4 regions of the Streptomyces sp. NPDC102514 genome follow, and region 4 is predicted to be linked to each of the others. Evidence: riboswitches for the same ligand, from Rfam matches in the RefSeq annotation. Region 4 holds a riboswitch; each other region holds the start of a gene.
What was found. A riboswitch is a leader RNA that binds a small molecule or an ion and turns the genes downstream of it on or off. The one in region 4 is predicted to bind cyclic di-AMP.

Region 1 (7,645 bases), on a different contig from region 4:
GCACCCAACCGCCACCTGAACCGGGGCTGACATCCACCCGTGTGCGCGGGGTCCCGCGAATGGCGTACAGTGGTCTCAACGACGCGGGGTGGAGCAGCTCGGTAGCTCGCTGGGCTCATAACCCAGAGGTCGCAGGTTCAAATCCTGTCCCCGCTACTGAAGGCCTGAGGCTGGAATCCAATGGATTCCGGCCTCAGGTGTTTTGCGGCCTCAGGTGTTTACCTTCCTCTGTGCCGTCCCCGCGCCGGCGCTCACTCGCCCGGTCCCCGTCCGTTCGCCCCGCCCCGCCGGTCCCGGAACTCTGGACGGAGCGAGGTGGTCGAGGGCAGGAGACACGTGATCGGGCGTCGAGCGGTCGAGCAGCGGTCGCCGGGCTCCGCCGGGCCGCCGCCGGACAAGCGGACCGGCCTGTATCCCCGTACCCGCGCGGTCGTCCGCGTGCTCCCCGCGCTGCTGATCGTCGCGGGTGTCTTCTACGACGTCCTCACCCCGCAGTACATCACCGCCGCGCCCTTCTTCTCGGCCGCCTCGCTCGTCGCCGCGCCCCTGCTGTCGCTCGGCGCCACCGTGTGGACGGGCGTCGCGGGCACGGCGGCCATGGTGCTGGTGACCGTGCGGTTCGCCGTCGACGCGAGCGGGATCACCGAGATCGCGACCGTGGCCACGGTCGCCTGCCTCGCCGTCGTCATCAACCGGCTCGTGAGCCTGGGCAACGCCCGGCTGGCCTCCGCCCACGAGATCGCCGAGGCCGCCCAGCGGGCCGTCCTGCCCGAACCCGCCGCGCGCACCGGCGGCCTCGACCTCGCGGTCCGGTACGTGGCCGCGCAGACCGACGCGCTCATCGGCGGCGACCTCTACGCCGTGCAGGACACCCCGCACGGCGTACGGCTCGTCGTGGGCGATGTGAGAGGGAAGGGCATGGGCGCGGTCGCCGCCGTGGCCGTCGTCATCGGGGCCTTCCGGGAGGCCGCCGAACAGGAGAGCACCCTGGAGGGGGTCGCCCAGCGGTTGGAGCGGTCGCTGATGCGCGAAGGGGTGCGGCGCGACAGCGTCGAGGTCTTCGAGGGCTTCATCACCGCCGTGCTCGCCGAGATCCCGCACGGCGCCCAGCGCGTACGGCTCGTCAACCGCGGCCATCCCGGGCCGCTCCTGCTGCGCGGCGACGGAACCGTACGCACGCTCGCCGCGGCGGAACCCGCGCTGCCCCTCGGGATGGGCGACCTGGGCGCCTGGCCCGACCGCGCGCAGGAGGAGGACTTCCCGGGTGGGGCCATGCTGCTCTTCCACACGGACGGACTGTCCGAGGCCCGGGACGGACGGGGTGTGTTCTTCGACCCGGCGGCACGGCTGTCCGGGCGCCAGTTCGCCGGGCCCGACGCGCTGCTCACCGAGGTGGTGGACGACGTGTTCCGGTACACCGGGGGCGGCGGTACGGACGACATGGCGCTGCTCGCCGTCCGCCGGCCGTGAGGGAGCCGGGACGCTCTTCCGGACCTATATCACCTGCAGTAGTCGAACGACGCCCCTGCGCATAACAACTGACACACCGTCAATAAAACCCGTACCTGTGAATGGCGATCAACTCGCCCGATTTACCCCGCTCCCAGCGTTTAAGTCCAGGCCAGGAGCCGTAACGATCATCAAGAACAGCTTGGAATCCGGTGCCTGAGTCTATTAACGTTCGATAACGCAGCGCGGTGTCCCAGCCGTCACAAGAGACGGCTCCGTGCGCACGCGCCGAATCCCGCAAGGGAACCGGGGAACCACCTACATGGGGTGAATCGCGTGTCTTTCGTGGTGGTGAACACCGCGGTTGACGCGCGTAGGAGACCTTCCTGCTCCGAACCCGTCAGCTAACCCGGTAGGCGAGAAGGAAGGAAAGGAGCGCGCCCACGTGGCGTTCAACAGGCCTGCCCCCACACCCTCGTTCATGCCTGACGAGGTGACGGGAGAGACCTCGGGCGAGAAGAAGCCCGACACCTTCGCCTTCGGCGCCCGCAGGGACGACGAGACCTGGGAGCCCTGGAATCCCAGCGCGGACACCGTCGTTCCCGTCCGCGGCAAGCACCGCGTCGCCAAGCAGCGTGGCGGGGGACTCGCCCGCAGCTCCACCGTTCTGGGCGTCGGTGTCATAGCCGCCGTCGGCGCGGGCGGCATGGCCTCCGCGCAGACCGGCAAGCCGCCGGTGTCGATCTCGATCCCCGACCTGCCCAACGTCGGCTCGCTGATCTCCGACGACGAGGCCCCCGAGGGTTCCAGCACGGCGCTCACCGCCGCCGGACTCACCGAGGCCGACGCCGAGGAGGGCAACGCCGACGCCGGCGAGGCCCTGCGCTCGCGCATCATGCTCCAGGCCGAACTCCAGCAGGACCAGGTCGACCGCGAGGCCCAGGCCGCCGCCGAGGCCGCCGCCGCGAAGAAGGCCGCCACGCTCGCCGCCAAGGAGCAGGACGCGGCGAAGGCCAAGGCCGCCGCCGCGAAGGCGAAGAAGGAGGAGGAGGCCAAGGCGAAGGCCGAGGCCGCACGCCTCGCCGAGCTGGCCAAGCAGTTCACACTGCCCACCTCCTCGTACACGATCACCTCCACCTTCGGGCAGTCCGGCTCGCTCTGGTCCTCCGGTCAGCACACGGGTCTGGACTTCGCCGCTCCCACGGGTACCCCGATCAAGGCCATTCACAGCGGCACGATCACCGAGGCGGGCTGGAGCGGCTCGTACGGCTACCGCACGGTCCTCACGCTCGACGACGGTACGGAGCTGTGGTTCGCCCACCAGTCGTCGATCGGCGTCAGCGTCGGGCAGAAGGTCAGCACGGGCGACGTCATCGGGCGCGTGGGTGCCACCGGGAACGTCACCGGGGCGCACCTCCACCTGGAGGTTCACACGGCCGGCGGCACCGGGATCGACCCGATGGCCTGGCTGCGCGGCAAGGGCCTCAACCCGTAAAGCCCCGACCCGCAAGCCGGTGTCCGCGCCCTGTGGGGTCGCGATGTCGCGGTGCATGGAATACGGCCGTCCGGTTCGGCCGTTGGTTTTGGCATGACTTCTCTTCGCAAGCTGGGTTCGTCCGACCTTGAGGTCTTTCCGCTCGCCCTGGGCGGCAACGTCTTCGGCTGGACCGCCGACCGGGCCGACTCCTTCGCCGTCCTCGACGCGTACACGGCCGCCGGCGGGAACTTCGTGGACACCGCCGACGCGTACTCGGCCTGGGCGCCGGGCAACGAGGGCGGCGAGTCCGAGACCGTCATCGGCGAGTGGCTGACCGCGCGCGGCAACCGCGCCGACGTCCTCATCGCCACGAAGGCCGGCGCGCATCCCGCGTACAAGGGCCTGTCCCCGGCGAACGTCAAGGCCGCGGCCGAGGCGTCGCTGCGCCGGCTGCGGACGGACCACATCGACCTCTACTACACCCACTACGACGACCCCTCCGTGCCGGTCGAGGAGTTCCTCGGGGCCCTGGACGAGCTCGTGCGCTCCGGCAAGGTGCGCGCGATCGCCGCGTCCAACATCTCCGCCGAGCGGCTCCAGGAGTCCCTGGACGCCTCCGACCGCGAGGGGCTGGTGCGGTACGTGGCGCTGCAGGCCCAGTACAGCCTGGTGTCGCGTGACACGTACGAGGGTCCGCTGCAGGAGGTCGCCTCGCGCGGCGGACTGGCCGCAGTCCCCTATTACGGGCTCGCCTCGGGCTTCCTCACCGGCAAGTACCGGGCGGGCGCGGACGTCGACAGCCCGCGGGCCGGTGCGGCGGGCAAGCATCTCGCGTCGGAGCGGGGGCAGCGGGTGCTGACCGCGCTCGACGAGGTCGCCGAGGAACGCGGCGCCGAGCTCGCCACCGTGGCCCTCGCCTGGCTGGCCTCCCGCCCCACGGTCGCCGTCCCCCTGGCCAGCGCCCGCACCCCGTCCCAGCTCCCGGCCCTGCTGTCGGTGGCGGACCTCACCCTGACGGACACGGACCTCACAAAGCTGACACGCGCGTCGGAGTGACCCTCGCGGGGCGGGGGGGGCAGGGTTGGGGCGGGCTTGCGTTGTTGCTTTGGCTTTCAGGGGCGCGGGGAACTGCGCGCCCAGCCCGAGACGGCCCGCACCGGGCACTCGACCCCAAGCACGGCGGTGCTGCCCCCCAAGGGGCGCGGGGAACTGCGCAACCATGCAAGCAGGCGGTCAGGACCGGTACGGGTTGTACGCCGGGTAAGGCGGCGGATACCCATACCCCGGCCCAGCCCAGGGCACAGGCACCGGCACCGCCGAAGTCGCCCGCGCCGCATACGCCAGCGCCGGCCGAGCCGGCTCCCGCCGAGCCCACAGCTCGTGCAGCAACTCCCGCTCCCGCACGGCGAAGTCGGCCCCCGCCCGCCCCCGCCGGCCCCGGTGGCGAAGAAACGCCAGCGACGTCGCGTACGCCTCGTACTCCGCCACCGCCCGCCCCGCATCCCGCCCGCCGTGATGCGTGGCGTACTCCCGCGCCAGCCGCCGCGCCTTCATCGAGCCGAGCACGAACGGCTCGGGCGCGGCCAGCCACCCCGCGACGGCGTACGAGGGCAGCTCCGTGCGGACCGTGCCCAGTTCGCGCTGGCGTGTCCAGACGGCCAGCCACGTGAGCAGTCCGAAGGACGGGACCATGAACGCCGCGTAGACCGCGAAGAAGCCGTACTCCCCGAACGCCGACGAGCCGTTCCACATCGCGTGCATGCCCATCGCGAGCAGCAGCCCGGTGATGGGCAGGACGACGCGGCGCACCTGGTGGCGGTCCGCGGAGAGCGCCGCGATGCCGAAGCCGATGCCCGTCAGCACGGTGAACAGCGGATGCGCGAAGGGCGACATGATCACGCGTACGAAGAAGGTCGCGGCGGTGACGGAGAAGAGGCCCGTGTCGCCGGTGAGCTGGTCCGTGCCGAAGGCCGTGCCCAGATAGAGGATGTTCTCGGTGAACGCGAAGCCGGTCGCCGTGACGCCCGCTATCACCACGCCGTCGACTATCCCCGTGAAGTCCCGTCTGCGGAACAGGAAGACGAGCAGGACCGCCGCCGCCTTCGCCGACTCCTCCACGATCGGCGCTATCACCGTCGCGCCGAGGGTGTCCGCGTGGGACGGGTCCGCCGTGGCCGTCGCTATCCACTGCGTCGCGAAACTGTTCGCGACGATGGCTATCAGCGCGGCCGCGCAGGCGCCCCACGCGAAGGAGAAGAGCAGATTTCTCCAGGGCCCCGGATCCACCCGGTCCAGCCAGCGGAACGCGGCGACGAGCAGGGGCACGGGGAAAATGGCGAGGCCGAGGCCCACCAGGAAGCCCTCCGTGCCGGTCTGTTTGCGGACGAGGGCCAGGATGACCAGGCCCGACAGGGCGAGCAGGGTGGTCAGCGCGGCGTAGCGCACCCACGTGCGCTGCCACCAGTGTGCGTGCCGACGGGCGCCTCCGGCGGGGAAGCCGGGGGGTGTCGGGGGTGGGGGACTGGTGGCCATGACAAAAACCCTAACGAGGGAGGGGCTCGGCCCGCGAGAGCGCCCCGTCCCGGGGGTGGGGGGAGCGGCTTCAGGTGCCCGTGCTGTCCGTACCGCTGTCCGTGCCGTCGTTGCTGTCCGTGTCATGCGGTACGCGGCGGAACAGGAGATCGTTCACCACGTGGCCCTTGTCCAGGCCCTGGGCCTCGAAACGGGTCAGCGGGCGGAAGTCGGGACGCGGCGCGTAACCGTTGCCGGGGCGGGTGTTCTCGAAGTCCGGGTGGGCGGAGAGAACTTCCAGCATGACTTCGGCGTACGGTTCCCAGTCCGTCGCGCAGTGCAGCAGCGCGCCGGGGCGGAGGCGGGACGCGGCGAGCGTGAGGAACTCCGGCTGGATCAGACGCCGCTTGTGGTGGCGCTTCTTGGGCCAGGGGTCCGGGAAGTAGACGCGCAGGCCGGCGAGGGAGTCCGGGGTCAGCATCTCGCGGAGCAGGATGATCGCGTCGCCGTTGGCCACGCGGATGTTGGGCAGGCCGGCCCGGTCCGCGAGGTTGAGCAGGTTGCCCTGGCCGGGGGTGTGGACGTCCACGGCGAGGATGCCGGTGCCGGGGTCGGCGGCGGCCATCTGCGCGGTCGCCTCGCCCATGCCGAAGCCGATCTCCAGGACGACGGGGAGGTCGGCCGCGAAGAGTTCGGCGAGGTCGAGGGTGCGCTGCCCGTCGATGTCCAGGCCCCACTTGGGCCAGAGCCGTTCCAGCGCGTCCGCCTGGCCCTGGGTGACGCGGCTGCGGCGGGGCTGGAAGCTGCGGATCCGTCGCTCGAAGTGCGAGCCTGCCGGGTCGGGCTGGGGGCCGTCGGGGAAGCGGGGTTCGTTTCTGGGGCGGGGGGTTCTGGATGAGTCAGACACAGTGGGTCGATTTTACGCGTCGGGTGCGGGTCCGTTGCCGGTCCGTGGCGGGTGGGTGCGGGGCCGGTCCGTCGTGGGTCGGGGCCGTGCCGGTACGTCGAGTCCGCCGCCCCCGGGCATACGGAATTCTGCTGACAGGGCAGGCCTTGTCGGAAGGGCTACGCGGCGGACTGCGACATACCGGCACGGCCCCTCGAGTGCGCTGTCGCCGGTCAGGTGGCCGCCAGGGCCTTGAGGGCTCGCTGGGCCACCTCCCGGCCGATGGGGAGGGAGGCCGTGGCCGCGGGGGAGGGGGCGTTGAGTACGTGGACCGTACGGGGGCCCTCCTGGATCAGGAAGTCGTCGACCAGGGTGCCGTCGCGCAGGACCGCCTGGGCGCGGACGCCTGCGGGGGTCGGGATCAGGTCGTCCGAGGTGATGGCCGGGAGCAGGCGGCGGACCGCGCGGGTGAAGGCGGCCTTCGACAGGGAGCGGTGCAGTTCTCCGGTGCCGTAGCGCCAGTGGCGGCGGGCTATGTGCCAGGAACCCGGCCAGGCGAGGGTCGCACCCAGTTCGCGGGGGCGGACGGTTCGCCAGTCGTAGCCCTCGCGGGCCAGGGCCGGAACCGCGTTCGGGCCGACGTGGACGCTGCCGTCGATGCCTCGGGTGAGGTGGACCCCGAGGAAGGGGAACGCGGGGTCGGGGACGGGGTAGACGAGGCCGCGGACCAGGTCGGGGCGGGCGAGGGTGTAGTACTCGCCGCGGAAGGGGACGATCCGCATGTTCGGTTCGTCGCCCGCGAGGCGGGCGATCTCGTCGCAGTGGAGGCCGGCGCAGTTGACCAGGACGCGGGCGCGGACGACCGTGCCGTCGTCCGTGCGGACGGCCACGCCGAGGTCGGGGCGGCGGTCGATGTACGCGGCCTTCGTGGCGTACCTGATCCGGGCGCCGGAGGCGTTCGCGAGGTGCCCGGCCACGGCGCCGTAGTCGCACACCCCGGTGGTGGAGACGTGGATCGCGGCGAGGCCCCGTACCTCGGGTTCGTACTCCTCGATCTGGGGGGCGCCCAGTTCCCGCACCGGAATGCCGTTCTCCCGGCCCCTCTGGACGAGGGCGTGCAGGCGGGGGAGCTCGTCGCGCTCGGTGGCGACGATCAGCTTGCCGGTCACCGCGTGCGCGATGTCGTACTCGGCGCAGAACTTGACCATCTCGGCCGCGCCACGCGCCGCGAACTGTGCCTTCAGGGAGCCGGGGCGGTAGTAGATCCCGCTGTGGATGACTCCGCTGTTGCGTCCCGTCTGGTGCCGGGCGGGGCCGGCCTC
Region 2 (7,645 bases), on a different contig from region 4:
GTGGAGGTGGGGTACGCGGCCCTGACCATGAAGGGCATCGCGGAGCGGGCGGGCGTGGGCCGGCAGACCGTGTACCGCTGGTGGTCGAACAAGGCGGAGGTGCTCTACGAGGCCAGCGCCATCGACGCCCGGCAGGAACTGTCCGTGCCCCGCAGCGGCGATCCCCGCAAGGACCTCAAGGCCTATCTCGACGCCCTCGTCGGCTTCCTGGCCCGCTCCGACGCGGGCGCGGCCTACCGTGCCCTCATGGGCGAGGCCCAGCACGACGCGGAGGTCGCGGCGCTGCTCGCGTCCCGCGACATCCTCGGGGAGAGCGCCGCCGAGGTCGTGGAGGCGGTCCGGAAGCCGAGCGGCACCGCGCTCTCACTCGAACAGGCGACCGCGCTCCTGATCGGCCCGCCCTTCTTCCACATCCTGACCGGGCGCAGCGCGGACGGCCTCGACACCGAGCAGCTCACGGAGCAGTTCGTGCGCGCCCTGAACCATCCGGGGGCCTGACACGCCCCCGCCCGCCCCTGTCAGCCGTTGAGCAGCCGTCCGGCCGTCCGGCCCGGGACATGCCGAAGGCCGGACCCCGGGGATCACAGGGTCCGGCCTTCGGAGATTCACGTCGGCCGACGTCGGTCGGCGCCCGTGGGCGTCAGTCCGCGTCAGGCAGCGCCGGAAGGCGTCAGACGGAGACGCCCTTGGCGCGCAGGTACGCCAGCGGGTCCACGTCCGAGCCGTAGTCCGGGGTGGTGCGGATCTCGAAGTGCAGGTGCGGGCCGGTGACGTTGCCCGTGGCACCCGAGAGGCCGACCTGCTGTCCGCCGGTCACGGTCTGACCGGCCGAGACGGAGAGGGAGGACAGGTGGGCGTACTGGGCGTAGTGGCCGTCGGCGAGCTGGATGACGACCTGGTTGCCGTACGCGCCGCCCCATCCGGCGGAGACGACCGTGCCCGCGCCGACGGACTTGAGCGCGGTACCGGTGGGCACCACGAAGTCGACACCGGTGTGGTAGCCGCTGGACCACATACTGCCGGACATCTTGTACGAGGTGCCGATGGACGCCCCCGTGACCGGCAGCGTGAAGCCGGTGGCCGTCGAGGTGTCCGCCGCCTTGGACGCCGTGGTCGTCTTCTTGGCCGCGGGCTTCTCGGCGGCCTTGTCGGACGACTTGGAGGCGGTGGAGTCGGAGCTGGACGCCGCCGCCTTGCCGCCGAGGGCGAGCTTCAGGCCCGGGTGGATGAGGGACGGGTCGCCGCCGATGGAGGTGCGGTTGTCCGAGTACAGCTTCTTCCAGCCACCGTTGACGTCCTGCGTGTCGGCGATCTTCGACAGGGAGTCGCCCGAACGCACGGCGTACGTCCTGGTGGCGACCTTCTTCGCCTCGGCCTGCTTCTCGGCGGTCGGAGCGGCGGCGGCGGACTTGCTCGCGATGGTCGAGACGTTCGCGGCGCTCGCCACGGAATCGGCGGCGGTCTGCGGAGTCGCGGCGTGCGCTCCGGCGGCGCCGAGCAGCGGGAGGGCGAGAGCGGCGCCCCCGGTTCCGGCCACGGCCATGGAACGCGAGAAACGCTGGGACTTGGGACGGCGGTGCTTACCCTTCGCGGGCATGACGAATTCCTCTCCGGCGCCTGCGAGGTGAGCTGTCGGGTGCGAGCTGGAGATGCCCGGCCGTGCTTTCGCACGACTTAACCCCAAGCCGTTCCGGAGACCGGAACAGGCGTCTTACCTGTGGGTCCCCCGCTCCTGCCACGTACGGGTGAGTGCGGATTCCGGGCGGCGGCAGGATTGGGCGTCCGTCCGGATTGGAGGTGAACGTAAGCGACATGAAGAGGCGCAAACAAGCTTGGGGGTTTCCTGTGTGCCCCGTTTTCTTGATCCTCGACCGAAATACCGGTCACCCTGTGTGAATGCGGTCTATCCACCGCTTGTTAAAGCCCTGCAAACAAAGCGGACTTACGTGAGCACGGCGACAGCGGAACGTCACGGATATGACGCTGCTCACCAAGGACCACTCCAGGAGCCTTCACTCCGGCGCGAGTTGGAATGAAGGCTCCATTACGGACACAACAGTCAGATACGACGCAGTCGGATAACTGCCGCATCGAGGTCTCCGCGCAGCCCCGTCCGCAAGCCGTGGTGCAACAGCACCGCACCTCGGTGGACTTCGCCCGTTTCGAGGCATTCGTACGATGCCGACGGGTCGAGGCCCCGCAGTCGCACCGGCAGGGCCGGCTCACCGTAGTGCTGGGCCTGGAGCCAGGCGAGGACGACGACCTCGCCGTCACGGACGTACTGGACGGCGCTCAGTCCGCCCTGCGGCGCCCGCAGCCGATGGAGCTCACCGCCCTGCACGACGGGCCTGATCTCCTTGTAGAGCTCCACCCAGGTCCGCGCCTCGGCCAGTTCCTCCCCGGTCCAGCGGGTGAGGTCGCCGCCGACGCCGAGCACCCCGGCCATCGCGCTCACGAAGCGGAAGCGCAGCGAGCTGACACGTCCGTTGAGCTGCGCGTTCGGGCTGTCGGTGACCCAGGCGGCCATGGCCCGCGCGGGATGCACCTGACTGAAGCCGTGCTGGATGGCGAGCCGGTCGAGCGGGTCGGTGTTGTCGGAGGTCCACACCTGGTCCGTACGGGCCATGATCCCGAGGTCGATCCGGCCGCCGCCGCCCGAGCAGGACTCGAAGGCGACGCCCGGGTGGGCGGTCCGCAGCCGGTCCAACAGCTTGTACAGGGCGTGCACATGGTCCACCCACAGCCGTTGCGGGTAGGCCTCGCCGAGCCAGCCCGCGTCGGTGAAGGCGCGGTTGAAGTCCCACTTCACGTAGTCGATCGGGGCACTGGAGAGCAGCGCGTCGAGCTGTTCCCACAGGTACTCCTGGACGTCCTCACGGGCGAGGTTCAGCACGAGCTGATTGCGCAGTTCCGTCCGCTTTCGTCCCGGCTGGAACTGCACCCAGTCCGGGTGCGCGCGGTACAGCTCGCTGTCCGGGTTGACCATCTCGGGCTCGACCCAGATGCCGAACTGCATCCCGAGCCCGTGCACGTAGTCGCTCAGCGGATTCAGTCCGCCCGGGAAGCGGTCCCGGTTGACCGTCCAGTCGCCGAGGCCGGCCCGGTCGCTGGTGCGCGCCCCGAACCAGCCGTCGTCGACCACGAACAGTTCGACGCCCGCCTCGGCGGCCCGGCGGGCGAGCGCCCGCTGCTGCTCCTCTGAGATGTCGAACTCCGTGGCCTCCCAGGAGTTGTAGAGCACGGGCCGGTCCTGCTCCGCGTCCGGGATCACGTACGCGCGCTGGTACGCGTGCCAGGCGCGGCTCGCCCCGCCGAAGCCGCCGTCGCTCCACAGCCCCGCGAAGACGGGAGTGACGAAGGTCTCCCCCGGCTCCAGCCGCAGCAGGCCCGAGTCGTCGTACCCGGCCCCGCCGGTGATCTGCACGCGCGCGTCGGGCAGTTGGGCCACCGCGATCCGCCAGGTGCCCGACCAGGCGAGCGCGCAGCCGTAGACCTCGCCCAGCTCCTCGGTCGCCGTGCCGTCCGCGTCCAGGGCAACCCAGGGCAGGTGCTGGTGCCCGGTGTGCCCGCGTCGGCTGCCGATGATCTTCTCGCCGTACGTCAGCTCGGAGCGCACGAGCCGGGACTCGGCCGCCCACCGTCCGTGCAGCTGGGACAGCCGCCACCCGTCGCGCTGCGGGAGTGTCCAGGTCGCGGAGTCGGCGCGCAGCACCTCCAGGGCGGGCCCTTCGTTGGCGAGGGTCACCCAGCGCTCGACGACGTCCGTACCGGCCCGCATCCGGTAGTGCAGGGTGATGCCGAGCCCGGAGTCGGAGAACCGCAGCCGCAGCTCGTCACCACCGGCCCCCTCGGCCGCCTCTCCGTCGGCGGTCTCCCCGTCGACGATCGTGTAGTCCTCGAAGCGCCATTCGGTGCCGCGCCGGTCCGGCGTGCGCACCGACAGCGCGGGCCGAACGAAGCGGGGGCCGCCCTCGACCGGGTACTCCTCGTGGCCGTCGAGGGTCGCCTCGAACGCCCAGTACTCGGGACCCGGGCCCGCGGCGAGCGCCTCGGCGTCGGGGAGCGCGATCCTCGGGCCCCAGTGCAGATGAAGCAGCTCGTCCTCGTCACCGAGCCGCAGGCCGTAACTGCTCGTGGGCCCCGAAAGAAGCCACGTACGGCCGTCTGCGCCGATCTCTACCATCAAGCCCTCACATATTCGAACAGGCACGCTCAAGCCCCAACATCATCAGGGCCGACCTGCCCTTCGGGCAACGCCTGTGGACAACTCATTGGCCCACGAACCGATGTCGTATCGTCGGATACGCACCTCGCCGACGAGCCGCGTCGGTGGCCGAGGGGAGGAGCCCCCGTGACGCAGCAGGTCCCGTCGACCGAGCCCGAGCTGACCGGCGTACGCAACTTCCGCGATGTGGGCGGCCTGCCGACGGCGGACGGCCGGCGGGTGGCGTACGGGCGGCTGTTCCGCAGCGGCCACCTCGCGCACGCGACGCCCTCGGACGCCGCGTTCCTCGCCTCGCTGGGCCTGCACACGATCTTCGACTTCCGCAACGCGGCGGACCAGAAGCTGGAGGGCGCCGACGTCGAGCTGCCCGGCGTGCGGAACGTGAACCTCCCGCTGACGGACCCCGCCGACGGCGCCGAGTTCTGGAAGATGGTCCGCGACGGGAACCTGGACGAGCTGCGCGGGCTGCTCTCGGACGGCCGGGCGGCGAACCGCATGATCGCGTCCTACCGCACGATCATCAAGCACCGCACGGCCGAGCACCGTCAGGTGCTGCACGCGCTGGCCGAGGACAGCGTCCCGGCCCTGATGCACTGCGCGGCGGGCAAGGACCGCGCCGGTCTCTCCGTCGCCGTGACGCTCCTCGCCGTGGGCGTCGAGCGCGAGGCGATCGTGACGGACTACCTGGAGTCGAACGCGGCGCACCGCCGCTACAAGGTGCACCGCAGCAGCTCCGCCTCCTCCGCGTACACCCCCGAGGTGATGGAGCTGCTCAGCCCGCTCTTCGACGCACGCGCCGAGTACCTGGCGGCGGCGTTCGACACGATCGAGGAGACCTGGGGCGGGGTCGACGCGTACCTGGAGCAGGCGCTCGACGTGACCCCCGAGATACGGGAGCGGCTGCGGCAGCGGTTCCTCGACTGACCGGACCGCCGCTCCGGTCCGCTACTGGTTCTCGGCCCCCAGCGTGAACAGCAGGTAGATGAAGGCGGCGAAGACGTGCCCGACCGCCACATAGATGATGAGCCGCACCCACAGCGCGCGCGGGAACTTCTCCTCGATGTCCTTCATGAGGATTCTCCTGGAATCGTCGTCGGCCCGAGGCACAGCGCGGCCGTCGGACTCTGCAGCAGGGTGTGTACGAAGAGGAGCTCGGCCCCGTCCCGGTCCGCGGCGGCGATCCGGTGCGGGGTCAGCGAGTCGAAGTGGGCGCTGTCGCCGGGTTCGAGGACGTGCGCGGTGTCGCCGAGGCACAGGCGCAGCCGTCCCTGGAGGACGTACAGCCACTCCTCGCCGGGGTGGACGCGCACGATGTCGCCCTGCGCCCCGTAGGGGACGTGCACGCGCAGGGACTGCATGCCGCGTCCGGCGGCGCCGGCCTGCCAGTACGTCCAGCCGCCGGCCTTCGTGGGCTCCATGGCGGCGGAGCGCACGACGGCGTCCCGCTCGGTGACCGTCTCGCCGAGCAGGTCGGAGACGGTGGTGCCGTAGATGCGGGCGAGGGCGAGCAGCATCGGCAGGGAGGGCTGGCGTTGGCCCGTCTCCAGCCGGGAGAGGTGCGCGGGGGAGAGTCCGGCCGCTGCTGCCGCGGACTCCAGGGTGAGGGTTGCGCGGCGGCGCAGGGCGCGTAGCTGGGGGGCGACGGTGGGGTGCGTACCCTTGTCAGGGTTCATGCCTCAATTGAGCCGCAGGGTTGCCTCAGAGGCAAATAACTTGCCTCAGAGGCAACACGGTCAAGGGTGCGGGCCGGTGGGGGCTGGCCGCGCAGTTCCCCGCGCCCCTAAAGACGAAAAGATGGCGCAGTTCCCCGCGCCCCTTAAGGGCTCGGCTGCGCCTTCGCCCCCTCTAGGGGCGCGGGGAACTGCGCAGTCTTTTGGCTTTTAGGGGGCGCGGGGAACTGCGCGAACGGCCCCCACCGGCCCGCGGCGGCGCCTACCGGTTCGCGACCGCCTGTTTCACCAGTGTCTTGCCGAAGTCCCACATCAGCCCACCCCCACTGTGCGCGTCATCCATCACGGCGGTGAACGCGTCCACGAACCGGTTGATGTCCTGCTCACCGATCACCAGCGGCGGAATCAGCTTGATCACCTCCAGGTGGTCACCGGAGACCTGGGTGAGGATCCGGTGCCGCTGCAGCAGCGGCACCACCACCATCTGCGCGAACAACCCCTTGCGCGCAGCCTGCAGCATCGCCCAGCGGCTGCGCAGTTTCAGCGAGGTGGGCCGCCCGAACTCGATGCCAATCATCAGCCCGCGCCCGCGGACGTCGCTCAGCAGCTCGTACCGGTCGACGAGCGCCGCGAGCCGGGACTTGAGCTGCTCCCCCGTGGCGCGCGCGTTCGCCACGATCTGCTCGTTCTCCATGACCGACAGCACGGCGAGGCCGGCCGCCATGGCCTGCGCGTTGGATCCGAAGCTCGCGGAGTGCACGAGGACCCGGTCCATGGACGAGTAGACCTTCTTGAAGATCCAGTCCTTGCCGAGGGTGGCGCTCACGGGCACGTAACCGCCCGACAGCGCCTTCGCCACACAGACCAGGTCCGGTTCGACCCCGTCCTCGTGCTGGTAGGCGTAGAAGTCCCCGGTGCGGCCGAGCCCGGTCTGCACCTCGTCCGCGATGAGCAGCGCCTTGTGCTTGTGCAGCAGCTCCTGGGCGTCGCGCAGATAGCCGGGCGGCGACTCGTGCACGCCCTTGCCCTGGATCGGTTCGACGATCAGCGCGGCGACGTCGCCCTTCTTCAGCTCCGCCGCCAGGGCATCGAGGTCGCCGAGCGGGACCGCCGTGTCGGGCAGCAGCGGGGCGAAGCCGTCCCGGAAGCCGTCCTCCCCGTTGACGGACAGGGATCCGGTGGTCAGACCGTGGAAGGCGTGCGCGCAGTACAGGACGCGCGGTCTGCCGGTGGCGTACCGGGCGAACTTCAGCGCCGTCTCGACGGCCTCCGTTCCGCTGTTGCCGAAGAACACCCGGTCCAGGTGCGGGCTGTGCGACAGCAGCTTCTCGGCCAGCAGTCCAGGCAGGGGCTGGCAGTCGAAGCGGGTGAGGTCGGCGAGCTGGGCGTCGAGGACGTCGTGCAGCGCCTTGCGGACGACGGGGTGATGGCGGCCGAGGCCCATCACCCCGAACCCGGCGAGCATGTCCAGGTAGTCGTTGTCGTCCGCGTCCCAGAAGTGGGCGCCCTCGGCCCGTTCGTAGACCTTGTCGAAGCCGATGGTGCGCAGCATGCGCGGCAGCTGGTGGTTCAGATACTTGGCGTGCAGCTCGTAGCGCTCGGCTCCGCGCCCGGCGAGGAGACTGCCGAGGTCGAACTCCTGGGACTTGCTGGTGGTCATTCCGGCTTCTCCTTGGATACACGCGTCTTTGCGGCCGGCCTGCCGGCGGCACCCTGCTTCCCGGCCCCCCGTTTCCTGCCCGCCCCGGCC
Region 3 (7,645 bases), on a different contig from region 4:
AGCGGGCCGGGGCGCCGGTCTTGATCTGGCCGCAGTTCACCGCGACCGCGAGGTCGGCGATGGTGACGTCCTCGGTCTCGCCGGAGCGGTGGGACATCATGCACTTGAAGCCGTTGCGCTGGGCCATCTCGACGGCGTCCAGGGTCTCGGTCAGCGAACCGATCTGGTTGACCTTGACCAGCAGGGCGTTGGCGGAGCCCTCCTCGATGCCACGGGCGAGGCGCTCGGGGTTGGTGACGAAGAGGTCGTCGCCGACGATCTGGACCTTGGCGCCCAGCTTCTCGGTGATGACGTTCCAGCCGGCCCAGTCGTCCTCGTACAGCGGGTCCTCGATGGAGACCAGCGGGTACGCGGCGACGAGCTCCTCGTAGTACTCGGTCATCTCGGCGGCCGAGCGGGACTTGCCCTCGAACTCGTACTTGCCGTCCTTGTAGAACTCGGACGCGGCGACGTCCAGCGCGAGGGCGACCTGCTCGCCGGGGGTGTAGCCGGCTTCCTTGATGGCTTCGACGATGAGGTCGAGGGCCTCACGGTTGGAGCCGAGGTTCGGGGCGAAGCCGCCCTCGTCGCCGAGGCCGGTGGACAGGCCGCGGCTCTTCAGGACCTTCTTGAGGGTGTGGTAGACCTCGGCGCCCCAGCGCACGGCCTCGGAGAAGGACTCCGCGCCGATCGGCGCGATCATGAACTCCTGGATGTCGACGTTCGAGTCGGCGTGCGACCCGCCGTTCAGGATGTTCATCATCGGGACGGGCAGCAGGTGCGCGTTCGGTCCGCCCAGGTAGCGGAAGAGCGGCAGGTCGCTGGCCTCGGAGGCGGCGTGCGCGACGGCGAGGGAGACGCCGAGGATGGCGTTCGCGCCGAGCGAGCCCTTGTTGTCGGTGGCGTCGAGGTCGATCATCGCCTGGTCGATGAGGCGCTGCTCGGTGGCGTCGTAGCCGACGAGCTCCGGGCCGATCTGCTCGATGACGGCGAGGACGGCCTTCTCGACACCCTTGCCGAGGTAGCGGTTGGGGTCTCCGTCACGGAGCTCGACTGCTTCGAAGGCACCGGTGGAGGCACCGGACGGAACGGCGGCACGACCCGTGCTGCCGTCGTCGAGGCCGACCTCGACCTCGACCGTGGGGTTGCCTCGGGAGTCCAGGATTTCCCGGGCTACGACGACGTCGATGGACGGCACGAGCATCTCCTTCTGGGATGTGACACAAGCTGTGCCGGGCCGGAGGCCCGGTTGCGCGCAGGCCGTGGTGGCCCCGCGGGATGAGCCTAACCGGCTGCCGGGGATCGGCCAGCCCTCGACCGCCCCCTGGACAGAACCGAGAGGAAATTGTTTCCGAACGGAACAAAGACACGAGCGGAAAGAACAGGCAGAAAGAACAGCACAAAAAAGCCCCGCCCCGGTGCGTACGGGGGAACACGCACCGGAGCGGGGAGCCCGTGGGGGACGGGGGTGGCCCTCACGAGGCCCCCACTATGGAGGACACGGATGTGAGGGCGCTGTGGTTCAGTCGCGATTCGGATGTGGGCCGGACGTCCGGTCGAGGCCGAGCGGCCAGTGCCTCGACCGGAGGTGATGTCCGCGGTGATGCCCGCGGTCATGTCCGGGCCGCCGAAGCGGGGACGCGACCGATGAACCGCCGAGGGCGGGCCGGCCGTGGTGCGGCCGTCGTCAGCTGAGGTGCAGCTGCTGACCCGGGAAGATGAAGTCGGCGTCGTCGACGATGTCGTCGTTGAGCTTGTACAGCTTCGCCCAGCCGCCCTTGACCTTCTCCTTCGCGGCGATCTCGCTGAGGGTGTCACCCTTGACGACCTTGTACTCGCCGTCGCCCTTCTTGACCTTCTTGCCGGTCGGGGTCTCGACGGTCTTCTTCGCCGCCGGACGCTCCTGCGAACGCGAGGCGCGCTCCTCGGAGGACTGCGAGTTCTGCTGCTGCGGCTGCGTGGTGCTCTGGTTGGAGCCGCTGGAGCTGTCGGAGCCCGACGGGGCGGTGGAGCCACCGGTCGAGGCGCCGGACAGGCCCACGCCACAGCTCGGCCAGGCACCCTTGCCCTGGCTCGCGAGAACCTTCTCGGCGACGGCTATCTGCTGGGACTTGGAGGCCTGGTCGGCGGTGGAGGCGTACGAGCTGCCGCCGTACGCGGCCCAGGTGGAGGACGAGAACTGCAGGCCGCCGTAGTAGCCGTTGCCGGTGTTGATCGACCAGTTGCCGCCGGACTCGCACTGGGCGACGGTGTCCCACTCGGAGGCGGTGGCGGCGGAGGCTCCCGTGGCGCCCATCAGCGGGACGGCGACGGCGGCGGTGGTGACACCGGCCAGCGTGGCGATGCGGGTGGCCTTGGACGGGCGACGGTGCTTGCCCTTGCTCGAAAGCAGCATGAAGTGATCCCCTCACCGACGCCTGCGAGGTGAGCTGTCGGGTTCGGGCCGAGTGAGTTGCCCGGCCGCGCGACACTGCTGTCACGCGGCTTAACCCCAAGCCGTATCCGGTCTCGACGACCGGCTCCGGCACTTACCTTGGGTCCCCCGCTCCTGCCTACGGCGCTTTACGCGACGACTGTTCCCGTACGGCCGTTGGCAGGATTCGGCGTGCGACCGTCGGGGCTCACCAATGGCGAGCGGTCACGACCGTAGACACGGGCCGCGCCGAATTTCAAAGACGATCAGGGGTGTTGAGATCCATGTCTCAATTCGCCAAATCGGACATTCAGCGCGAACTGCCGCTGCTTTTCGCCCGATTCGGCGCCTTGATCACTACTTGCTCGACACTCGCTCAGCCGTCGACCGCGATGCGCTGACCGGGGATGATGAAGTCCGGGTCGGAGCCGATACTGTCCTTGTTCGCGGCGTAGAGCTCGCTCCACCCGCCGTCGATGCCAAGGGAGTCGGCGATGCTGGAGAGACTGTCGCCGGAACGGACCGCGTACGAGCCTTCGTCGGCGAGGACGCGTGAGGTGCTGTCGCTGCGCGAGGCGTGCCGGCCGGCGTAGTCGTCCGCACGGGGGGCCATGTCGACCTCTTCGGCGCTGCCGCCCCGGTGGCGGCCGGAACTGTCCGCGGCCTCGTCGGCCGAAGCGTCGTCGTTCTGGGACGACTTGTCCGAGTCGTCACCCTTCGCCTTGGTATCGGCGGACGAGCTGTCCGTTCTCTGTGACTCCGAGGCGGAGTCGTCGTCGGACTTCGCGTCGCCGTCCGTGGACGAGTCGGACTTCGCGCTGTCGCTCCCCTTTGCCGTATCGGCGTCGGCCGACGGGCTCGTGGCGTCCTCGGCGAGGCCTGTGTCGACGTCGGCGGAGCCGGAGTCCTGCGTCAGACCGGCGACGAGACCACAGGTCACCCAGGCGCTCGTCCCCTGACTGGCGAGGATCTTCTCGGCGACGGCTATCTGCTGCGAACGGCTGGCCTGGTCGGCGCTCGGCGCGTAGTCGAGGCCGCCGTTCTGCTCCCAGGTCTCCTGGCTCATCTGGAGTCCGCCGTAGAGCCCGTTGCCCGTGTCGGCGCTCCATGAGCCGCCGCTCTCGCACTCGGCGACCGCGTCCCAGGTCGTACCGCTGGCGGCACTCGCGCCGCTCGCACCGAGCAGGGGGATCGCGATGGCCGATCCGGCCACGCCGGCGGCGACGAGGAGCGCCGGGGCCTGGCGGGGGCGACGATGACGGCCGTTCCCGGAGAGCATGCGATTGCCTTTCGCGTGACAGCAAGGAATACGCACGGGGCACGGCGGAAAGCCGTGCTCGTGACTGCTGCGACGGGCGGACCTGCCGCATTGATGGGTGAACGTAGCGGCACTCGAACTCTTGTCACAAGTCGGTGCAGCGTAGATAACGTGAAGATCACAGAGTTGACGGAGGCTCACCTTCCGTCGCCTTCGGTGCTACGGCCGCCATGACTTCGGTCGACTTCCGTCAAGACTTCGCGACCGGGGTGAACTCCACCGGAAGCGTGCGCAATCCACGCATGATGAGCCCGCCACGCCACCTCAAATCGGCCGAATCTCCCGCCAGTTGCAGGTCGGGCAGCCGGGTCAGCAGCGTGGCCAGCGCGGTCTGGCCCTCCAGCCGGGCGAGGGGCGCGCCGAGGCAGTAGTGGATGCCGTGGCCGTAACCGAGGTGTTGGTTGTCACGGCGGGAGAGGTCGAGCGTGTCCGGGTCCTCGAACCGGTCGGGGTCGCGGTCGGCCGCCGCGAGCACGACGAGTACGGGGTCACCGGCGGCGATGTCCTGTCCGCCGACGCTGAGCGGTTCGGTGGCGAACCGCCAGGTGGCCAGCTCCACGGGCCCGTCGTAGCGGAGCAGTTCCTCCACGCCGGTCGCGAGCAGGTCCGTGTGGCCGGCCGCGAGGGAGTCCTGCAGCCGCTGCCGTTGGCCGGGGTGGGTGAGCAGCGCGTAGGTGCCGTTCCCGATGAGGTTCACGGTTGTCTCGAAACCGGCGAAGAGGAGGATGAAGGCCATCGCCGCGGCCTCGTTCTCGCTGAGGTGCTCGCCGTGGTCGGAGGCCCGGATGAGGCCGGAGATCAGGTCCTCGCCCGGTGCGGGCACGTCCGTGAGTTCCTGGCGCTTGCGGTGGATCAGCTCGGCGAGGTAGCCGCGCATCTTCTTGACCGACCGGGCGACACCGCCCCTGGGCCCGCCCCCGTGCCGGATCATCATCCCGGCCCAGTCGCGGAAGTCGTCCTGGTCCTCGCGCGGGACGCCGAGGAGGTCGCAGATCGCGTAGATGGGGAGCGGGAAGGCGAAGTCGTGGATGAGGTCCGCCTCGCCCTTCCCGGCGAACCCGTCGATCAGCTGGTCCGTCAGTTCCTGCACGCGGGAACCGAATTCGGCCACTCTCCGGGGTGTGAACGCCTTGCTGACGAGCCGCCGCAGCCGGGTGTGGTCCGGCGGGTCGATGTTGAGCAGGTGCGTCATCAGCTCGGCTTTCCGCTCCCCCGGAATGCCGGTCCTGCCCTTCGCGTGCTCGGTCCCGTCGTGATGGGCGGGGTTCTTGCTGAGCCGGCCGTCGGCCAGTGCCTGCTTGGCGTCCGTGTAACGGGTGACGAGCCATGCCTCCACCCCGCTGGGCAGCTTCGTCCGATGCACGGGGGCGTGCTCACGGAGCCAGGCGTACGCCGGGTAGGGATCGGTGGCGAACTCCCAGCTGAAGAGTTCGGGGACGGGCTGCCCCGTGGTCGGCGCGGGCGGCTGTGCAGGCGTTTCGGTCACTCCTCGACGGTATCGGCAGGGGCGGCCCGCACCCGCCCGGCGTCCTGCCGGCCCGCGCCCACCCTCCCGCGCCGACCGCGACCATGACCGCCTTACGTGTTTGATGACGGGCTGTCCCTAAATGTTCCCCCTCTTGACTGTCCGGCTCCCCCGCTATCTACATTCGCGGGCGTGGACCCCGAAATACTCCGGACCAGTTTCGCGGTCGTCGAAAGGCGGGCCGAGTTCGCGCTCAAGTACTTCTACTCGCATCTGTTCTGGCACCACCCCGATGTCCGGGCCCTGTTCCCGCTGGACTCCCCCGAGGACAAGGAACGCCAGCGGGACCGGCTGTTCACCGCCCTGGCGCTCGTCGTCGCCCGCCTGGAGGGGCCGGGACTCCACGAGTACCTGCGGGAACTGGGGCGCGACCACCGGAAGTATCTGGCGCGCCCCGAGCACTACACGGCCGTGGGAGACAGCCTGATCGCCGCGTTCGCCGCCGTGTCCGGGTCGGCGTGGAACCCGGAGGTGGAGAAGGCCTGGGGCGAGGCGTACGCGCTCGTCACGGACGCCATGCTGGAGGGCGCGGACGAGTCGGAGAGCCAGGGGCAGCCGTCCTGGTGGGACGCCGAGGTCGTCGACCGCACCGGACTGCCCGGGAGCACCGGGGGCGGGGACGACCTCGCCGTGCTGACGCTCCGTCCGGACCGGCCCCTCCCCCATCTGCCGGGCCAGTACGTGAGCGTGGGCAGCCCCCGGGTCCCGGGAGTCTGGCGCCCGTACTCCGTCGGCAACGCGCCCCGCTGCGACGGCACACTCGATCTGCACATCAGCCTCGTCCCGGGCGGTGCCCTGTCGCCCGAACTCGTCCGCCGCACCCGGGAGGGCGATGTCCTGCGGCTCGGCGCGCCGGGGGGCAGGCTGACGCTCCGTACGCCCGTGGAGCGGCCCCCCACCTTCATCGCGGCCGGTACCGGGTGGGCGCCGGTGAAGGCGCTGCTGGAGCAGTTGGGGCGGGCGTCCGGGGCGTACGACGAGGCGCGGCTCTTCGTCGTCGCCCGCGATGTCGCGTACCTCTACGACCGGGCCGTGCTCGACGGGTTGCGCACGCGGCTGCCCTGGCTGGACGTCACCGTGCTCACGCCCGCGCCGGGGCGGCCGAAGGCCCAGGCCACGGAGCGGTTGCTGACGGCTCTGGGGAACCGGGCGAACTGGGCTCGGCACGATGTCTATCTGGCGGGGCCGCCGGGGTTGGTGTCGGGGATCTCCTCCGTGCTTGCCGGGCTCGGGGTGGAGCCGGGGCGGGTCTTTTGTGACGAACTCCCGACCACCGGGCCGGAACGGGACCGGGACGGGTGTCGGGCCCTTGGGCCCGGAGCGTGGCTGCTGCGGCGGCCCCAGCCGCGGTGACGCTCCGCTGGGGGGGTGGTGTGTTGTCTGCGGGTCCGTCGTGGCTGGTCGCGCAGTTCCCCGCGCCCCTGAACGGCGGGGCTGCGCCCCGGCCTTGTACGTCGGGTGCGGGTTCGGTGGGGGTCGGGCGCGCAGTTCCCCGCGCCCCTTTGGGGCGCTGACCTGGAGGGGGTTGGAAAGGGACGGTCAGGACTCTGTTGCTCGTATGGCGTCCCGGTAGGAGCGAGCCGCTGCTCTCAGGGATGCTTCCGGGTCCACGCCGGACTTCTCCGCCTGCGCTGCCAGGGCCAGGAGTTCGTAGCCGATGCCCTCGCCCTGGGGCAAGGGGGTGTCCAGGCCCGCCGTGCGTGCGCGGGAGACCAGTTTCGCGGCCAGTGCGAGGGCGGGCTGGCCCAGCGGGACGCCCGCCGTGACCGACGTCCGCTGCTTCTCCACCGCCTTGGTGCGCAGCCAGTGCTCCTTGACCTCCTCGGGTGTGGAGGCGGTCTCGTCGCCGAACACATGCGGGTGGCGGTGGATCAGCTTGGTGACGATGCCGGCCGCGACGTCGTCGATGGAGAAGGGCTCCGAGCCGTCCTCCGGGCTGCCCTCCTCGGCGATCCGGGAGTGGAAGACGACCTGGAGCAGTACGTCGCCGAGCTCTTCGCGCAGCTCGTCCCGGTCGCCCTCCTCGATGGCCTCGACCAGTTCGTACGCCTCCTCGATGCCGTACTTGGCGAGGCCCTCGTGGGTCTGCTGCGACGACCAGGGGCATTCGAGGCGGATGCGGTCCATCACCTGGACGAGGTCGAGGAGGCGGGCGCCCGGAAGGTCGTACGAGGCGGGGAGCAGTTCGAGGTCGGGCATCTGGACGCGTCCCGTGCCGGCCAGCCGGGCCAGGCCGTCGGTCAGGCGCGGTTCGCCCTCGCCGGTGGCGACGACGGTGACCGTGTGCCCCCCGGCGCAGGCGTCGACCAGCTCCTGGGCGCCGGGCGCGGCCTCCTCGACCTGGATGCCCGCCTCGCGCAGATACGGCAGCTGCGGGTGGGCGCCGTCCGCGCACAGGACGCGGTCGGCG
Region 4 (7,645 bases):
ATCTCCGGCAGCTCCGCGGGCGTGCCGTCCTTCTGTGCAGCCCTGGCGGGAGCCGGGCCGGCCCAGGCCAGGCTCAGGCAGTCCTCGCCCTTCAGGAACCGCTGGCAGCGCACGCCACCCGTGGCGCGGCCCTTGCGCGGGTACTGGTCGAAGGGGGTCAGCTTGGCCGTCGTCTGGACCGAGTCGTCCAGCGTGCCCCGCGAACCCGCCACGGTGAAGACCACCGCGTCCACGGCCGGGTCGACCGCCGTGAACGAGATCACCTTGGCCCCGTCCGTGAGCTTCACACCCGTCATGCCGCCCGCCGGCCGGCCCTGCGGGCGGACCTGGGACGCCTGGTAGCGCAGCAGCTGCGCGTCGTCGGTGATGAAGATCAGGTCCTCCTCGCCGGTGCGCAACTCGGCACCGCCGACGATCCGGTCACCGTCCCTGAGGGTGATGACCTCCAGCTCCTCCTTGTTCGACGGATAGTCCGGGACCACGCGCTTGACCACACCCTGCTGGGTGCCGATGGCCAGGCCGGGCGACGACTCGTCGAGTGTCATCAGGCAGACCACCTGCTCGTCGCCCTCCAGGGCCAGGAACTCCGAGATCGGCGCGCCTCCGGAGAGGTTGGGCGCCGAGGCGGTCTCGGGCAGCTGCGGGAGGTCGATGACGTTGAGCCGCAGGAGCCGTCCGCTGGACGTGACCGCGCCGATCTCGCCCTGGGCGGTCGCCGGGACGGCGGAGATGATCAGATCGTGCTTGACGCGCCTGCCCTCGCTCTCCCCGAAGGGGTCACCGTTGGCGGTACGCGCGAGCAGTGCCGTCGACGACAGGAGGACCCGGCACGGGTCGTCCGCCACCTGCAGAGGAACGGCCGTGGTGGCGGAACCGGCCGACTCCAGCAGCACCGTACGCCGGTCGGTGCCGAACTTCTTGGCCACCGCGGCCAGTTCGGCCGACACCAGCTTGCGCAGTTCGGCGTCCGAGTCCAGGATGCCGGTCAGCTCGTCGATCTCGCCGTTGAGGCGGTCGCGCTCGGTCTCCAGCTCGATGCGGTCGAACTTGGTCAGCCGGCGCAGTGGCGTGTCCAGGATGTACTGCGTCTGGATCTCGCTCAGTGAGAAGTGCTCGATCAGGCGCTGCTTGGCCTGGGCGGAGTTCTCACTGGAGCGGATGAGGCGGATGACCTCGTCGATGTCCAGCAGGGCGACGAGCAGGCCCTCGACCAGGTGCAGCCGGTCGCGCTTCTTGGTGCGGCGGAACTCGCTGCGGCGGCGCACGACCTCGAAGCGGTGGTCGAGGTAGACCTCAAGCAGTTCCTTGAGGCCGAGCGTGAGGGGCTGGCCGTCCACCAGGGCCACGTTGTTGATGCCGAAGGACTCCTCCATCGGCGTCAGCTTGTAGAGCTGCTCCAGGACCGCTTCCGGTACGAAGCCGTTCTTGACCTCGATGACCAGGCGCAGGCCGTGCGAGCGGTCGGTGAGGTCCTTGACGTCGGCGATGCCCTGCAGCTTCTTCGAGCCGACCAGGTCCTTGATCTTCGCGATCACCTTCTCCGGGCCGACGGTGAAGGGCAGTTCGGTGACGACGAGGCCCTTGCGGCGCGCCGTCACGTTCTCCACGGACACCGTCGCGCGGATCTTGAACGTGCCGCGGCCCGATTCGTACGCGTCCCTGATGCCGGCCAGGCCGACGATGCGGCCGCCGGTGGGCAGGTCGGGGCCCGGGACGTACTTCATGAGCGTTTCGAGATCGGCCGCGGGGTGGCGGATCAGATGGCGGGCGGCGGCGATGACCTCGCCGAGGTTGTGCGGCGCCATGTTCGTCGCCATGCCGACCGCGATGCCCGACGCGCCGTTGACCAGGAGGTTCGGATACGCGGCCGGGAGGACCGACGGCTCCTGCTCCTGGCCGTCGTAGTTCGGGGCGAAGTCGACCGTGTTCTCTTCGATCGACTCCGTCATGAGGGAGGTGGCGTCGGCCATCCTCGCTTCGGTGTACCGCATGGCGGCCGGCGGGTCGTCGTTGCCCAGCGAACCGAAGTTGCCGTGGCCGTCGACCAGGGGCAGCCGCATGGAGAAGGGCTGGGCGAGGCGGACCAGGGCGTCGTAGATCGACGCGTCGCCGTGGGGGTGGAGCTTACCCATGACCTCGCCGACGACGCGGGCGCACTTCACATAGCCGCGGTCGGGGCGGAGCCCCATCTCGTTCATCTGGTAGACGATGCGGCGGTGCACGGGCTTGAGGCCGTCGCGGGCGTCCGGCAGGGCTCGGGAGTAGATGACCGAGTACGCGTACTCAAGGAAAGAGCCCTGCATCTCGTCGACGACGTCGATGTCGAGGATGCGCTCCTCGAAGTCGTCGGAAGGCGGGGTCTTCGTGCTGCGGCGGGCCATCGCTGCTGCGACTCCTTCACAGTCTTTGCCGGGGCATGAACGGGTTCTGACGCGGTCCATTGTGGACCGCAGTACTGACAACGCGGACCACGACCCGTCCGTACGGGCCTGTCGGGCCGGGTGCGCGATCGCCCCAACAGGCCTGGCAGGCCCCGATCGAGGCGGCCCCGGAGGCTCCACGAGCGCGACCCGCGGGTGCCCGCGGAGGTTTGAGGACGCTACCGCGTTCCGTTTCCACGGGGGTGGTGGAGGGGGCTTGTCGGGTGCGGGGCGTCCTGGTCGGCCGCGCAGTTCCCCACTCCTCTGGAGGGGTGCTTTTTGGGGAGCGCCCCTGGAGGAGTGCCCCTGAGGGGCGGCTCCCCGGAGGGGTACCGGGCTGCGGGCCTGTCGGCTGCGGGTCCGCTGTGGCTGGTCGCGCAGTTCCCCGCGCCCCTGAAAGACTGCGCAGTTCCCCGCGCCCCCTGGCGGGGCGCGTGCTCGCTCTCGGCGTACTCGATGCGGGAACTTCGCCAGCCGTCCGCGCGCTTGCATACAGTGGCACGACTAGCAGGAATCAGCAGTTTTCCGCGATCGAAGGGACGTACATGCCCATGGGTCACACGGCCACAGCCGAGGCCGGTTCCGGCGGCCTGACAGCGACCGAGCACCGCCTGGCCAACGGCCTGCGTGTGGTGCTCTCCGAGGACCACCTGACCCCGGTCGCGGCGGTGTGCCTCTGGTACGACGTCGGCTCGCGTCACGAGGTCGCAGGCCGCACCGGGCTCGCCCACCTCTTCGAGCACCTGATGTTCCAGGGTTCCGGCCAGGTGAAGGGCAACGGCCACTTCGAACTGGTCCAGGGAGCGGGCGGTTCGCTCAACGGCACGACGAGTTTCGAGCGCACCAACTATTTCGAGACCATGCCGACGCACCAGCTGGAGCTCGCTCTCTGGCTGGAGGCCGACCGCATGGGCTCGCTGCTCGCCGCGCTCGACGACGAGTCGATGGAGAACCAGCGGGACGTCGTCAAGAACGAGCGCAGGCAGCGCTACGACAACGTCCCCTACGGCACCGCCTTCGAGAAGCTGACCGCCCTCGCGTACCCGGAGGGCCACCCCTACCACCACACCCCGATCGGCTCGATGGCCGACCTGGACGCGGCCACCCTTGAGGACGCGCGCGCGTTCTTCCGCACCTACTACGCGCCCAACAACGCCGTGCTGTCGATCGTCGGGGACATCGACCCGGAGCAGACGCTCGGCTGGGTCGAGAAGTACTTCGGTTCCATCGCCGGGCACGACGGCAAGCCCGCCCCGCGCGACGGCTCGCTCCCGGAGACCATGGGCGGGCAGCTGCGCGAGGTTGTCGAGGAGGAGGTCCCGGCGCGCGCGCTGATGGCCGCCTACCGGCTCCCGGAGGACGGCACGCGCGCGTCGGACGCCGCCGACCTCGCCCTGACCGTGCTCGGCGGCGGCGAGTCGTCCCGGCTCTACAACCGGCTCGTACGCCGTGACCGCACCGCCGTCGCGGCCGGGTTCGGCCTGCTGCGCCTCGCCGGAGCGCCCTCCCTGGGGTGGCTCGACGTGAAGACGTCCGGCGACGTCGAGGTCCCGGTCATCGAGACCGCCGTCGACGAGGAGCTCGCCCGGTTCGCCGAGGAGGGCCCCACCGCCGAGGAGATGGAGCGCGCCCAGGCCCAGTTGGAGCGCGAGTGGCTGGACCGTCTCGGCACGGTCGCGGGCCGCGCGGACGAACTGTGCCGGTACGCGGTCCTGTTCGGCGACCCCCAGCTCGCCCTGACCGCCGTGCAGCGCGTTCTCGACATCACCGCGGAGGAGGTCCAGGAGGTCGCCAAGGCCCGCCTGCGCCCCGACAACCGCGCGGTGCTGGTCTACGAGCCGGTCGCCCCCGAGGAGACCGACGCGGCCGAAGAGACCGGCGCCGCCGACAACACCGACGAGGAGGCGGCCAAGTGACCGAGCTCGCCACGATGGAGTTCCACCCGCAGCCCCAGGCCGGCGAGGCCAGGCCCTGGGCCTTCCCGGCGCCCGAGCGCGGCACCCTGGGCAACGGCCTGACGCTGCTGCGCTGCCACCGCCCCGGCCAGCAGGTCGTCGCCGTGGAGGTCCTTCTCGACGCCCCGCTGGAGGCCGAGCCCAAGGGCCTCGACGGCATCGCCACGATCATGGCGCGGGCCTTCTCGGAGGGCACCGACAAGCACTCCGCCGAGGAGTTCGCCGCCGAGCTGGAGCGCTGCGGCGCCACCCTGGACGCCCACGCCGACCACCCCGGCGTACGGCTCAGCCTCGAAGTGCCCGTCTCCCGGCTGCCCAAGGCACTCGGCCTGCTCGCCGACGCCCTCAGGGCACCCGCGTTCGAGGACGGCGAGATCGAGCGGCTGGTGCGCAACCGGCTCGACGAGATCCCGCACGAGAGTGCCAACCCGGCCCGGCGGGCCGCCAAGGAGCTGTCCCGGCAGCTCTTCCCGGCGGACTCCCGGATGTCGCGCCCGCGCCAGGGCACCGAGGAGACGGTCACCGCGATCGACTCGGCGGCCGTACGCGCCTTCTACGAGAAGCACGTACGCCCCGCCACGGCCACCGCGGTCGTCGTCGGCGACCTCACGGACGTCGACCTCGACGCGCTGCTCGGGGACACGCTCGGCACCTGGACCGGCTCGCAGGCCCAGGCGCGTCCCGTGCCCTCGGTGACCGCCGACGACACCGGCCGCGTGATCATCGTGGACCGGCCCGGAGCCGTCCAGACGCAGCTGCTCATCGGCCGCGTCGGCGCGGACCGCCACGACCGCGTGTGGCCCGCCCAGGTGCTCGGCACGTACTGCCTCGGTGGCACCCTCACCTCCCGCCTGGACCGCGTCCTGCGCGAGGAGAAGGGATACACCTACGGTGTGCGGGCGTTCGGCCAGGTGCTGCGCTCCGCTCCGGACGGGACGGGCATCTCGATGCTCGCCATCAGCGGCTCCGTGGACACCCCGAACACCGGCCCGGCGCTCGACGACCTGTGGAAGGTGCTGCGCACCCTCGCCGCCGAGGGTCTGACGGACGCCGAGCGCGACGTCGCCGTGCAGAACCTGGTGGGTGTCGCGCCCCTGAAGTACGAGACCGCGGGCGCCGTCGCGGGCACGCTCGCCGACCAGGTCGAGCAGCACCTGCCGGACGACTTCCAGGCGACGCTGTACAAGCAGCTCGCCGCGACCGGCACCGTGGAGGCCACCGCTGCCGCCGTGAACGCGTTCCCGGTGGACCGCCTGGTGACCGTCCTAGTCGGGGACGCCGCGCAGATCGAGGAGCCCGTCAGGGCCCTCGGCGTCGGCGAAGTCAGCGTCGTGACGGCCGAGTAGGGATCCGCGACCGGGCAGGGCCCGCGATCGGGCGGGACCTGTTCACGGTCGGGGCCCGGGTGACTGGACGAGTCACCCGGGCCCTTTTCTGTCCTTCTCCGTCCATGGTTTGTCCGTATTGCAGGGAAGTTGCCTGTCTGCCCTGTGGCATGCGCTACAAAAATGGTGATCCGTTTGTCTATTGAAAGAGGCGCCGCTTAGCGTCGGTCCGGCTGTTCGTCAGGCACTGCGCCGCGTCCGCGGCACCGGACAGTCATCGCCGAGTCCCCGTATGGCGCGAGCCAGGGGAGCCGGGGACCCAGGTCCCTGGGGTGAATCGGACGCCCTTCCCGAAGGGGGTCCGTAGGAGACCTTCCTGCTCCGAACCCGTCAGCTAACCCGGTAGGCGAGAAGGAAGGAAAGGACCAGCCACTTCATGGCGTTCACCCGCGCCACGGGGAAGCACCGTCTTCCCAGCCGCATGACGCGCACCACCCGCAGGACCGTCGGCGTCGCCGCCCTGGCCACCACCGGTGTCGTGGGCACGCTGGCCGCCCCGGCGTTCGCCGCCGAGAGCGAGATCGAGCAGACGGGCCCCCTCAAGGCCGTCACCATGGGCGACTCGGTCGCCCACGAAATCGACGCGCAGGCCGTCGCCCAGCGCCAGGCCGCCGACCAGGCCGCCGCCCGCGAGAAGGCCGAGGCCGCCGCGAAGAAGCGTGCGGAGGAGGCCAGGGCGAAGGCCGAGAAGGAGCGCGAGGCCAAGGCCCGTGCGGCCCGCGAGGCCGAGCGCAAGCGCCTCAACGCCTACACCGCGCCGATCACCGGCTCGTACGTCTCCACGTCCTACCAGGCCGGCGGCGGCATCTGGTCCTCCGGCAGCCACACCGGCATCGACTTCCACGCCGCCAGCGGCACCGCCGTGCACGCGGTGGGCTCCGGCACCGTCGTGGAGGCCGGCTGGGGCGGTTCCTACGGCAACCAGATCGTCATCAAGATGGTCGACGGCACGTACACCCAGTACGGGCACCTCTCGTCCATCGGTGCCTCGGTCGGCCAGACGGTCACTCCGGGGCAGCAGATAGCCCTCTCCGGGGCGACGGGCAACGTCACGGGGGCGCACCTGCACTTCGAGGCGCGGACCACCGCCGAGTACGGCTCCGACATGGACCCGATCGCTTACCTCCGCGGGCACGGCGTGAACGTCTGACCGCACGGCACCCGCCGCCGCGGTTCCGCGCGGCACCGCATCTCCGTCGTAGGCCCCGGCTCACCGAGCCGGGGCCTACGCGCGTTCGGACGGCTTCCGGTCACTTTCGTACCGGACGACCGCCTGTTCAGAAGCCCGGTGTGTCCAAAAAATATCCATGGATTCCCGGCTGCCTTCGGAATTTCCCGTTCTCTGCAATAGAGTCACCGAACAAGCGTCAATCGACCGCGTTTCGCGGGGATTAAGGCGGAGGTCCGGTCATGCGTATTCCCGCGCGCTCGGTATGCACGGCGATCCGGGACGACATCGTCGCGGGTGTCTACGAGCGCGGCAGCCGGCTCACCGAAGAACTGCTCGCGCGCCGCTACGGCGTCTCGCGGGTCCCCGTGCGCGAGGCGCTGCGCACCCTGGAGGCGGAGGGCTTCGTGGTCACCCGCCGGCACGCGGGCGCGTGCGTCGCGGAACCCACGGAGCAGGAGGCCGCCGACCTCCTGGAGATGCGCGTGCTGCTGGAGCCGCTGGGCGCCGCCCGTGCCGCCCAGCGGCGCACCGAGGCCCATCTCAAGGTGCTGCGCGGCCTGGTCAGGCTCGGCCAGGAGCGGGCCAGGCGGGGCAACAGCGAGGATCTGCGCTCGCTCGGCGGCTGGTTCCACGAGACGCTCGCGCAGTCCTCGGGCAGCCCGGCGCTGACCTCGACGCTCGGCCAGCTGCGGCACAAGATCGCCTGGATGTACT

Region 1: it holds a riboswitch for cyclic di-AMP, as region 4 does, so the genes downstream of both, ACZ60E_RS11415 (M23 family metallopeptidase) here and ACZ60E_RS37390 (M23 family metallopeptidase) in region 4, are expected to answer to the same signal.
Region 2: it holds a riboswitch for cyclic di-AMP, as region 4 does, so the genes downstream of both, ACZ60E_RS06140 (M23 family metallopeptidase) here and ACZ60E_RS37390 (M23 family metallopeptidase) in region 4, are expected to answer to the same signal.
Region 3: it holds a riboswitch for cyclic di-AMP, as region 4 does, so the genes downstream of both, ACZ60E_RS40450 (transglycosylase family protein) here and ACZ60E_RS37390 (M23 family metallopeptidase) in region 4, are expected to answer to the same signal.

Annotation. Positions count from the first base shown of each region.
Region 1 is NZ_JBVJLW010000004.1:17,890-25,534, reverse strand. Features, by position in the region: gene ACZ60E_RS11430 (dihydrofolate reductase family protein) at 1-30, shown strand, start outside; tRNA gene ACZ60E_RS11425 (tRNA-Met) at 83-156, shown strand; gene ACZ60E_RS11420 (PP2C family protein-serine/threonine phosphatase) at 337-1,470, shown strand; cyclic di-AMP (ydaO/yuaA leader) riboswitch at 1,726-1,883, shown strand; gene ACZ60E_RS11415 (M23 family metallopeptidase) at 1,895-2,944, shown strand; gene ACZ60E_RS11410 (aldo/keto reductase) at 3,038-3,982, shown strand; gene ACZ60E_RS11405 (PrsW family intramembrane metalloprotease) at 4,160-5,458, opposite strand; gene trmB (tRNA (guanosine(46)-N7)-methyltransferase TrmB) at 5,529-6,344, opposite strand; gene lhgO (L-2-hydroxyglutarate oxidase) at 6,557-7,645, opposite strand, start outside.
Region 2 is NZ_JBVJLW010000002.1:243,967-251,611, forward strand. Features, by position in the region: gene ACZ60E_RS06135 (TetR/AcrR family transcriptional regulator) at 1-498, shown strand, start outside; gene ACZ60E_RS06140 (M23 family metallopeptidase) at 671-1,597, opposite strand; cyclic di-AMP (ydaO/yuaA leader) riboswitch at 1,600-1,775, opposite strand; gene ACZ60E_RS06145 (alpha-galactosidase) at 2,060-4,183, opposite strand; gene ACZ60E_RS06150 (tyrosine-protein phosphatase) at 4,352-5,149, shown strand; gene ACZ60E_RS06155 (DUF6126 family protein) at 5,171-5,296, opposite strand; gene ACZ60E_RS06160 (helix-turn-helix domain-containing protein) at 5,293-5,898, opposite strand; gene ACZ60E_RS06165 (aspartate aminotransferase family protein) at 6,158-7,555, opposite strand; gene dxs (1-deoxy-D-xylulose-5-phosphate synthase) at 7,552-7,645, opposite strand, start outside.
Region 3 is NZ_JBVJLW010000024.1:4,787-12,431, forward strand. Features, by position in the region: gene eno (phosphopyruvate hydratase) at 1-1,183, opposite strand, end outside; gene ACZ60E_RS40450 (transglycosylase family protein) at 1,667-2,374, opposite strand; cyclic di-AMP (ydaO/yuaA leader) riboswitch at 2,379-2,549, opposite strand; gene ACZ60E_RS40455 (LysM peptidoglycan-binding domain-containing protein) at 2,769-3,671, opposite strand; gene ACZ60E_RS40460 (cytochrome P450 family protein) at 3,901-5,196, opposite strand; gene ACZ60E_RS40465 (globin domain-containing protein) at 5,368-6,588, shown strand; gene ACZ60E_RS40470 (nucleoside triphosphate pyrophosphohydrolase) at 6,775-7,645, opposite strand, start outside.
Region 4 is NZ_JBVJLW010000019.1:112,198-119,842, forward strand. Features, by position in the region: gene ACZ60E_RS37375 (DNA gyrase/topoisomerase IV subunit A) at 1-2,381, opposite strand, end outside; gene ACZ60E_RS37380 (M16 family metallopeptidase) at 2,972-4,336, shown strand; gene ACZ60E_RS37385 (M16 family metallopeptidase) at 4,333-5,721, shown strand; cyclic di-AMP (ydaO/yuaA leader) riboswitch at 5,969-6,124, shown strand; gene ACZ60E_RS37390 (M23 family metallopeptidase) at 6,137-6,910, shown strand; gene ACZ60E_RS37395 (GntR family transcriptional regulator) at 7,171-7,645, shown strand, end outside.